2 regions of the Terrabacter sp. LjRoot27 genome follow, and region 1 is predicted to be linked to the other one. Evidence: riboswitches for the same ligand, from Rfam matches in the RefSeq annotation. Region 1 holds a riboswitch; the other holds the start of a gene.
The links. A riboswitch is a leader RNA that binds a small molecule or an ion and turns the genes downstream of it on or off. The one in region 1 is predicted to bind S-adenosylmethionine.
Positions count from the first base shown of each region.

Region 2: linked by a shared signal. The riboswitch ahead of ACSQ2D_RS08325 (aminotransferase class V-fold PLP-dependent enzyme) and the one ahead of ACSQ2D_RS14365 (bifunctional o-acetylhomoserine/o-acetylserine sulfhydrylase) in region 1 are both predicted to bind S-adenosylmethionine.

Region 1 is NZ_CAXUSS020000001.1:3,086,831-3,091,493, reverse strand. Features, by position in the region: gene recQ (DNA helicase RecQ) at 1-14, opposite strand, end outside; gene ACSQ2D_RS14370 (LD-carboxypeptidase) at 51-1,109, opposite strand; gene ACSQ2D_RS14365 (bifunctional o-acetylhomoserine/o-acetylserine sulfhydrylase) at 1,154-2,470, opposite strand; SAM riboswitch class IV at 2,561-2,680, opposite strand; gene ACSQ2D_RS14360 (HNH endonuclease signature motif containing protein) at 2,911-4,527, shown strand; gene ACSQ2D_RS14355 (acyl-CoA dehydrogenase family protein) at 4,602-4,663, shown strand, end outside.
Region 2 is NZ_CAXUSS020000001.1:1,786,017-1,790,679, reverse strand. Features, by position in the region: gene ACSQ2D_RS08335 (response regulator transcription factor) at 1-192, shown strand, start outside; gene ACSQ2D_RS08330 (DNA translocase FtsK 4TM domain-containing protein) at 291-3,221, opposite strand; SAM riboswitch class IV at 3,509-3,634, shown strand; gene ACSQ2D_RS08325 (aminotransferase class V-fold PLP-dependent enzyme) at 3,671-4,663, shown strand, end outside.

The DNA.
Region 1 (4,663 bases):
AGGTGCTTCTCCATGACGCGGCGAGCGTACCCGTCACCGCGGACCGGCCTTCAGTCGAGGCGCTGCGTGACGGTGTGCGTGCCGCCGTCCTGGACGACCGTCGTCGTCGCGCCCTGCACGAGGGCGAGGAACGGGGCGACGTGGCCGCACTCGACGTCGGCGACGATCGGCACGCCGAGCATGCCGAGGGCGTCGACGACGGCGGCGTGCTGGGTGAAACCGTGCGGCTCGGGTGCGCTGGTGCGCGAGACGAGCACGCCGTTGGCGGCGTCGAACCAGCCGCGCAGGCGCATGGCGTGCAGGGCTCGGCAGATGTCGTAGGAGCTCCATTCGGCGATGTCGAGCAGCACGACGGTGCCCTCGGGCGCGTGGTCGCGGGTGAAGGCGCCGATGTCGGCGAAGCGCCCGCCCGCGAGGAAGCTCACCGTCTCGACGCAGCCCGCGACGAGACGCCCGGAGAACGTGACCGGCTCGTCCTCGTGGCCCGGGTCGATCCGCGTCCACGTGCCACGGCCGTCGAGCGTCATCTCGGACACCGTCGGGTCGTCGGCGTAGTCGTCCCAGCCGCCGGAGCGGTGCCGGCCGGGGGAGTGCTGGCGCAGCTCGTCCCCGCCCGCGGCGCCCGCGACGTCGACCCAGTGGAGTATGCCGTCCGGCAGGGCGTACGGGGTGTCCATGAGGTTCTGCCCGTGGATCGTCGCGATGCCCGTGGTGAGGGTGAGCGGGGTCAGCCACGTCGAGGTGTCGGAGAAGCCGACGCACCACGTCGGTTCGGCGGCGGCGACCGCGTCGAGGTCGAGCAGGTCGAGCAGGTCGATGCCGGTCTCACCGCCCCACGGCGGGACGACCGCACGGATGCTCGGGTCGAGGAGCATCGACATCAGCTCGGCGGCACGTGCCTCGCGCGGCCCGCTGACGTGGCTGGGCGCGTGGTTGAGCTCGCCCACGACGACGTCGAAGCCACGGTCGCGGAGGGACTGGACGGCATACGCGAACCGTCCCCAGAGGGCGTCGGAGACGCCGGAGCTCGGCGAGGTGACGCCGATCCGGTCGCCGGGGCGCAGCGGGGCGGGGTAGCGGATCGGCATGGCTGCCATCGTGCCAGCCATGCCGATCCGCTTCATCCCGATATCGGGCCCGGCCCGTCGGTGCGTCAGACCTTGGCGGCCGTGAAGCCCTGCTCGAGGTCGGCGACGATGTCGTCGATGTGCTCGATGCCGACCGAGAGGCGCACGAGGCCCGGGGTCACGCCGGCGGCCAGACGGTCCTCGTCCGGGCCCTGGGAGTGCGTCGTCGACGCGGGGTGGATGACGAGCGAGCGCACGTCACCGATGTTGGCGACGTGGCTGTGCAGGGTCAGCGCCTCGACGAACTTCTTGCCCGCCTCGAGGCCGCCCGCGATCTCGAAGGAGAGCACGGCACCCGCGCCGCGAGGCGTGTACTTCTCCGCCAGGGCGTGGAAAGGACTGTCCGGCAAGGACGCCCACACGACCTTCTCGACCTGGTCGTGCCCTTGGAGGAAGGCTGCGACCTTGTGGGCGTTCTCGAGGTGGCGCTCGATGCGCAGCGACAGCGTCTCGATGCCCTGGGCGATGAGGAACGCGTTGAAGGGCGACGCGGCGGGGCCGAGGTCGCGCAGCAGCTGGACGCGCGCCTTGAGGATGAAGGCGAGGTTGGCCCCGAGGGGGCTGCCGACGCCGAGGTCGCGGGCGAAGACGAGCCCGTGGTAGCTCTCCTCCGGCGTGTTGTAGTTGGGGAACTTCTCCGGGTCGGCTCCGAAGTCGAAGGTGCCCGCGTCGACGATGACACCGGCGATCGAGGTGCCGTGGCCGCCGAGGTACTTCGTCGCGGAGTGCACGACGACGTCGGCTCCCCACTCGATCGGGCGGATGAGGTAGGGCGTCGCGACGGTGTTGTCGACGACGAGCGGGACCCCGTGCTCGTGCGCGAGGGCCGCGACGGCCTCGATGTCGAGGATCTCGCTCTTGGGGTTGGCGATGGTCTCGCCGAAGAGGAGCTTCGTGTTGGGCCGGATGGCAGCGCGCCACGAGTCGATCGACGTCGGGTCCTCGACGAAGCCGACCTCGATGCCGAACTTGGGCAGCGTGTGCTTGAAGAGGTTGAAGGTGCCGCCGTAGAGGCTGGGGGAGACGACGACGTGGTCGCCGGCCTCCGCGATGTTGAGCACGGCGAGGGTCTCGGCCGCCTGGCCCGAGGCGACGAGCAGGGCGCCGACGCCACCCTCGAGCGCCGCGATGCGCTGCTCGACGACGTCGGTCGTCGGGTTCATCAAGCGGGTGTAGATGTTGCCGAACTCCTTGAGCCCGAAGAGGTTCGCGGCGTGGTCGGTGTCGTTGAAGACGTAGCTCGTCGTCTGGTAGATCGGCAGCGCGCGGGCTCCGGTGGCGCTGTCGGGGGCCTGGCCGGCGTGGATCTGCTTGGTCTCGAAGGACCAGTTGGGCTCGGTCATCGGTCGTCCTGCTCTTCCTGGGTCGTGTCGCTGACCGGGGTCCCGTGTCACCGGGCCCCGTGCACCGACGGGTCGGTGCGGGAGAGAGGCTCTCCGCGCTTGCCCGCGCGCCGGGTGGCGTCGACGGGCCAGGTCCTCACCCGGGGCACCCCACCGCGGTTGGAGGGTTGCCGGCCAGCGAGCCGGGGCTTGTCGCTGGCGCTCATGACCTACCGGCGAGTGTACGTATGCGTGTCCGCCACGTGGGAGGGCGTGTCCTCATCGTGGACGCGTCGTCACCGGTGTGGGCGCCTGGCGCGTGTTGGGAAGTGCCGGCTCGGGTGGGATCGCTTGCAGGGCAGAGGAGTTCGTTGTCCACAGATGAGCCAGCGGGTCTTGCGAGTCTTTCGAACACGTGTTCTAATCGAGTGAAGGGAACGAGCGTCGAGAGGAGGGTCACCGTGCCGTTCACCCCGTCGCCGGCCGAGACCTCCGCTGTGCGCTCGGGAGGGCCCTGGCCGGTGCTGCGTGCCCGATGGTCCTCCGACCCGGACCACTGGGCGCGCACCCTCGACCCCGTCCTCGACCCGGTCCTCACGCAGCTGCGCGCGGGGCGCGGGCGGGCCCGAGCGGCGGCGGCGCTCGAGGGGCTGGCGCGGGCCGGGGAGCGGGTGCTCGCCGAGATCCAGGCGCTCGAGGTCGCCAAGGCCCGCCTCGAGGCCGACCTGCTCGCCGCGTACGGCGCACTGGCCACCATCGAGGCCCAGCAGATCCAGGCCCTGCCCGCCGGTGCCGCCGCCCGGGCGTCCTCGCGGGTCTCTCCCGAGCGGGTCGTCACCGAGGAGATCGCGCTCGCGACCGGCGTCGGGACCGGGGAGGTCGCCCGCCGGCTCACCCTGGCCACCGCACCCCGCCGGCACCGAGTCGTCCTGAACGCGCTGCGAGCCGGGCGGCTGTCGCTGCACCGCGCGCTGCAGGTCGCCTCCGACACCGCGTTGCTGCCCGACGCCGACGTCACCACCGTCGCACAGGCCGTGCTCGCCCCGTCCCGGGACGGCCAACCCCTCCCGCAACGCACCTTCACCGCCCGGCTGCGGCGCGCGGTCGCCTCGGTCGATGCCCGGGGCAGCGCCGAGCGGCACGCGCACGCCCGGTCCCGGCGCGGGGTGTTCGGCCGGGTCACCGACGACGGGATGGGCTGGCTGACCGTCACCACCGACGCCGCGTCCGTCGCCGCGGTCATGGACCGCCTCGACACCACCGCGCGCGGACTGCGCGGCGGCGGCGACCCGCGCAGCCTCGACCAGCTCCGCGCCGACCTCGCCACCGACGCCCTCCTCCGCGAAGCCCACCATCGCCGGCCGGAGCTCACCGCCGCGGCCGGCCATGCCACCGACAAGGCGCCCGGCACGATGCCCGGCACGATGCCCGACACGATGCCCGACACGATGCCCGACACGACGCCCGGTGCAGCGTCCAGGGCCACCTCGGGAGAGGTCTCCGGTGGCGCTGCCGCGCTGGCGTGGATCGTCGTGCCCTTCGAGGTCGCCACCGGACAGGCCGACACCGCGTGCGAGCTGCCCGGCCACGGCTGGGTCACCGCCACCCACGCCCGCGAGATCATCACCCGACCCGGCTCCGTCTGGGCCACCCTGCCCGTCGACCTGCGCACCGGCCGCGCCCTCACCCGAGCGACCCGCACCTACCGCCCCACCCAAGCCGTCCTCGAGCACGTCCAAGCCGTCGATGGCACCTGCCGCGGACCCGACTGCCACGTCCCTGCCACCCGCTGCGACCTCGACCACGAGACCCCCTGGCCCACCGGACCCACCAGCACCGACAACCTCCACGCCAAGCACCGCCTCCACCACAACCTCAAGACCACCGGCATCTGGACCTCCGCACCCGACACCGACCACGGCCTCATCTGGACCACCCTCACCGGCCGCACCTACACCACCCACCCCAAGAACTGGCGCGCCGGCGTCTCCCCACCGGACCCTCCCGACGAGCAACACCTCCAGAGCCCGACCCCGCAGACCCCTTCCGCGACCGACGACGAGTCGCCGCCCTTCTGACCCTGTCGATGCCTCCGTGGCGTGAATCACGAGGACGTCCTACTAAACCGAACTCGCGAGTAGGATCACGATCCGTGAGCACGAATGCCGACTTCGACCTGTTCCGGACCAGCGAGGACCACGAGGCCCTGAGGGA
Region 2 (4,663 bases), 1.3 Mb from region 1:
CTGTGCCGCGAGCCGGGCCACCTCGTCCAGCAGCAGGACCTGCTCCGGGCCGTGTGGGGCCCGTCCTACGGCCGCGAGTCGAACTACCTTCGCGTCTACGCCAACCAGCTGCGCCGCAAGCTCGAGCCCGACCCGGCGAACCCGCGCCACCTGGTCACCGAGCCCGGCCTCGGCTACCGCTTCAACCCCTGACCGTCGAAAGGCCACAAACCGGTGTGCCGCGCGAAGCGCGTCCCTCCCGGTTTGTGGCCTTTCGACGGTTGGGACGGGAAGGCGTCGAGCACTTCGGGTCAGTAGCGCTCACGAGGGCCGCGGTCGGTGAGGTTCCAGGCGTCCTCGGACTCCTCGTCGTCCTCGTCGACGGTGCGCGTCATGTCGCCCGGCGTCCACCGGGCCGTCGGCACCGCGGTCGTCTCGTCCTCGTGGGCGCGCTGCTCGCCACGCTCGGCGACGAGGGCGGCCGTCCGCTGGGGCGCGGCCTCCTCCGGCTCATCGGTGTAGCCGGCCGACACGTCCGGGGGCTCCACGTCGACGGGCGGGGCGGCATACGGCTCCGCGGGCTCGATGATGTCGGCGAGGTCGTCGGCGTCGACGGGCTCGTTGGGGTGCGGCACGTCCTCACCACGCAGCAGCGCGAGCGTCTGCTCGAGGTCGTCCGGGCGCACGAGCACGTCGCGGGCCTTGGACCCCTCGCTCGGGCCGACGACACCGCGCGACTCGAGCAGGTCCATGAGGCGACCGGCCTTGGCGAAGCCGACGCGCAGCTTGCGCTGGAGCATCGACGTCGAGCCGAACTGGGTCGTGACGACGAGCTCGGTGGCCTGGAGCAGCACGTCGAGGTCGTCGCCGATGTCGTCGTCGATCTGCTTCTTCGGCGCCGCGACGGTGACGTTCTCGACGTAGTTGGGCTTGAGCTGGGTCGTGACGAACTTGACGACCTCGTGGATCTCGGACTCGTTGACCCACGCGCCCTGCACACGCATCGGCTTGCTCGCGCCCATCGGCAGGAAGAGCGCGTCACCCTGGCCGATGAGCTTCTCGGCGCCGGGCTGGTCGAGCACGACGCGGGAGTCCGCGAGCGAGGACGTCGCGAAGGCCATCCGCGAGGGCACGTTGGCCTTGATGAGGCCCGTGACGACGTCGACCGACGGCCGCTGCGTCGCGAGGACGAGGTGGATGCCGGCGGCGCGCGCGAGCTGGGTGATGCGCACGACCGACTCCTCGACGTCGCGCGGGGCGACCATCATGAGGTCGGCGAGCTCGTCGACGACGACGAGGAGGTACGGGTAGGTCGTGATCTGCCGCTCCGAGCCGGGCAGCGGCTTGACCTTGCCGGCGCGGACGGCCTTGTTGAAGTCGTCGACGTGCTTGAAGCCGAACGCCGCGAGGTCGTCGTAGCGCTGGTCCATCTCCTTGACGACCCACGCGAGCGCCTCGGCGGCCTTCTTCGGGTTGGTGATGATCGGCGTGATGAGGTGCGGGATGCCCTCGTAGGCCGTCAGCTCGACCCGCTTCGGGTCGACGAGGATCATCCGGACCTCCTCGGGCGTCGAGCGCATGAGGATCGAGGTGATCATCGAGTTGACGAAGCTGCTCTTGCCCGAACCGGTGGCGCCGGCGACGAGCAGGTGCGGCATCTTCGCGAGGTTGGCGATGACGTAGGCGCCCTCGACGTCCTTGCCGACACCCATGACCATCGGGTGCTCGTTGGTGCGGGCCGTGTTGCTGCGCAAGACGTCGCCGAGCGACACGTTCTCACGGTCGAGGTTCGGGATCTCGATGCCGATGGCGGACTTGCCCGGGATGGGGCTGAGGATGCGCACGTCGGCCGAGGCCACGGCATACGCGATGTTCTTGGAGAGCGCGGTGACGCGCTCGACCTTGGTGCCCGAGCCGAGCTCGACCTCGTAGCGCGTCACCGTCGGGCCACGGGTGAAGCCGGTGACCGCGGCGTCGATGTCGAACTGGTCGAAGACGTTGGTCAGCGACTCGACGACGCGGTCGTTGGTCTCGCTGCGCGTCTTGTGCGGCGGACCCGGCGTCAGCATCGAGTGGTCGGGCAGCTGGTAGGTGATGTCGCCGCCGAGGCTCAGCTGCTCGACGCGAGCGGGCAGGTCGGACATGGGCGGCGGGATGAGCTCGGCCTTGGGGCCGACCTTGCTCGTGTCGGGGGCGCCGAGGGTCTTGGGGTCGGTGGCGTCGATGACGCGCTCGGCGCCCTTCTCGCCGCCGGGGCGGGGGGCGAGCAGACCGGGAGGCGTCGGGCGCTTCTCGCCGGGCCGCAGCTGCGTGGTCGCCTCGTCCTCGAGCGCCTTCTGCGCGGCCTGGCGGAACGCCTCGTCGCCGTCACGGTCGGCGAGGTCGACGGCCTTGCGACGCGCGCGCTTGACCGCGGCGGCCGGGGCGTCGAGCGCCTCGTCGGGCTGCTCGTCGACGTGGTCGCGGTCGATGACGAGGGCCCGCAGCTGCCGCATGCGGGTCGGGATCATGTTGACCGGCGTCGCCGTGATGACGAGCAGGCCGAAGAGCCCGAGCAGGATGAGCAGGACGAGCGCCCCGTAGGTCGAGACGGCCGCCGCGAGGGGGCTCGACGCGAGGAAGCCGAGGATGCCACCGGCGGCGCGCATGCCGTCGGCGCCGTCGGGCGGGTTGGGGATGCCGTCGGCGAGGTGCGACAGACCGCACGCGGCGAAGGTCAGGGCGATGGTGCCGACGACGATGCGGTTGGTCGCCGCGTCGTCCTGGGGGGCGCGCAGCATGCGCAGGCCGAGCGCGAGCAGCACGAGCGGGACGGCGTACGCGACGCGGCCGAAGGTGCCGGCGAAGACGGCGTGCACGACCTGGCCGAAGGTGCCGGAGACGCCCCACCACTCACGGGCGGCGACGACGACGGCGAGCGCGATGAGGGCGAAGCCGATGCCGTCGCGACGGTGCTCGGGCTCGAGGTCGGCGGCGCTGTGGCCGACGCGGCGCACCGCTCCCCCGGCCATGTGCGAGACCCCCATCCACGTGTTGCGCATCGCGCCGAGCGGGAAGGGGAGGCCTCCGCCCCGGGTCTTGGACGCCGTCTTGGCGGCGGGCTTGCGGGCAGCGGGCTTGCGCTGCGCCGGCCTACCACCGCGTGCTGCCGGAGGGCGTGACGAGGCGCTGCCCGCGGATCCCTTGGCGCGGGTGGCCGCGGCGGAGCTCGAGCGCTGGCTGGTGGACGGACGTGACGCCATGCTGGCACCGTACGTCAACGCACCGATGAACTCACGCGTCACACGCGCAACAGGACCGATCAGTCGGACAGCGCTCTCCAGGGCTCACAGGGCTCTCGTATGCCGTGGGCGCACCTCCCGCGCACCGTGGGGACCGTCGTCGGGTGCCGTGGGCGCACCTCCCGCGCACCGTGGGGACCGTCGTCGGGTGCCGCGGGCGCACCTCGGGCCGGGCGGCGTCTCAGATCGCGACACCCGGGGAGCGACCGGTGGACAGCCGGCGACCGTCCCGCCTATGGTCTTGCGCAGGTCATGAGTGCCAGTGACAAGCCCCGGCTCGCTGGCCAGCAACCCTCCTCCGCGGTGGGGTGCTCCGGGTGACGACCAGGCCGCCCTCGGTCCGCATGCGTCCTCGAGGTCGGCAAGCGCGGACCTGCACGAGGTGGGTCCCATGACCCAGGAGCACTCCCATGTCGGTCCTTCCCTCGACGCACCCCGCCGCCTCCCTCTGTGGAGGCTCCCCCGCACCGCTCGTGCGCACCCGCGCCCTGCACGTCGTGCCGGAGGCGCGCACGCTGCCCACCGTCGTCGGCGCGGGACTGCGCGTGCCCACGCTGCACGGCGACACGGCATACGCCAACCTCGACCACGCGGCCTCGACGCCGGCGCTCGAGACGGTCAAGGGGGCCGTCGACCGTGCCCTCGAGACCTACTCCTCCGTCCACCGGGGCGCCGGCTTCGCCTCGCGGCTGACGAGCGCGTGGTACGAGCAGGCCCGCGCGGAGGTCGCCTCCTTCGTCGGCGCGCGCGAGGGCGACTCGGTCGTCTTCACCCGGACGACGACCGACTCCTGGGCGCTGCTGAGCAAGGCGCTGCCGAGCCGCACGACGGTCTTCGTCTTCGGCACCGAGCACCACTCGACCCTGCTGCCGTGGGGCCGCTTCCGCACCGTGCGCCTCCCCGTCCCGCAGACGGTCGAGGACGCGCACGCCCTGCTCGAGGAGGCACTGGCCGACCACCCGTCGCGCCACCGCCTCGTCGTCGTCGCGGCCGCCTCGAACGTCACGGGTGAGGTCTGGCCCGTCGAGCGCTTCGCCGCGCTGGCCCACGCGCACGGAGCCCGGATCGCCGTCGACGCGGCCCAGCTCTCGGCGCACCGCACCATCGACCTCGCCGCGTGGGACGCCGACTACGTCGCGTTCTCGGGGCACAAGACGTACGCCCCCTACGGCGCAGGCGTCCTCGCCGGGCGCTCCGACTGGCTCGACGCCGGCAACCCCTACCTGCTCGGCGGCGGCGCGACGCGCTCGGTGACCGAGGACGGCACGACGTGGGCGACCGGCCCGGCCCGCCACGAGGGCGGCAGCCCCAACGTCATCGGCGCCATCGCGCTCGCCGCGGCGTGCTCGACGATCAGCCGCCACCGCGAGGCGATCGAGGAGCACGAGACCCGCCTGCTCGAG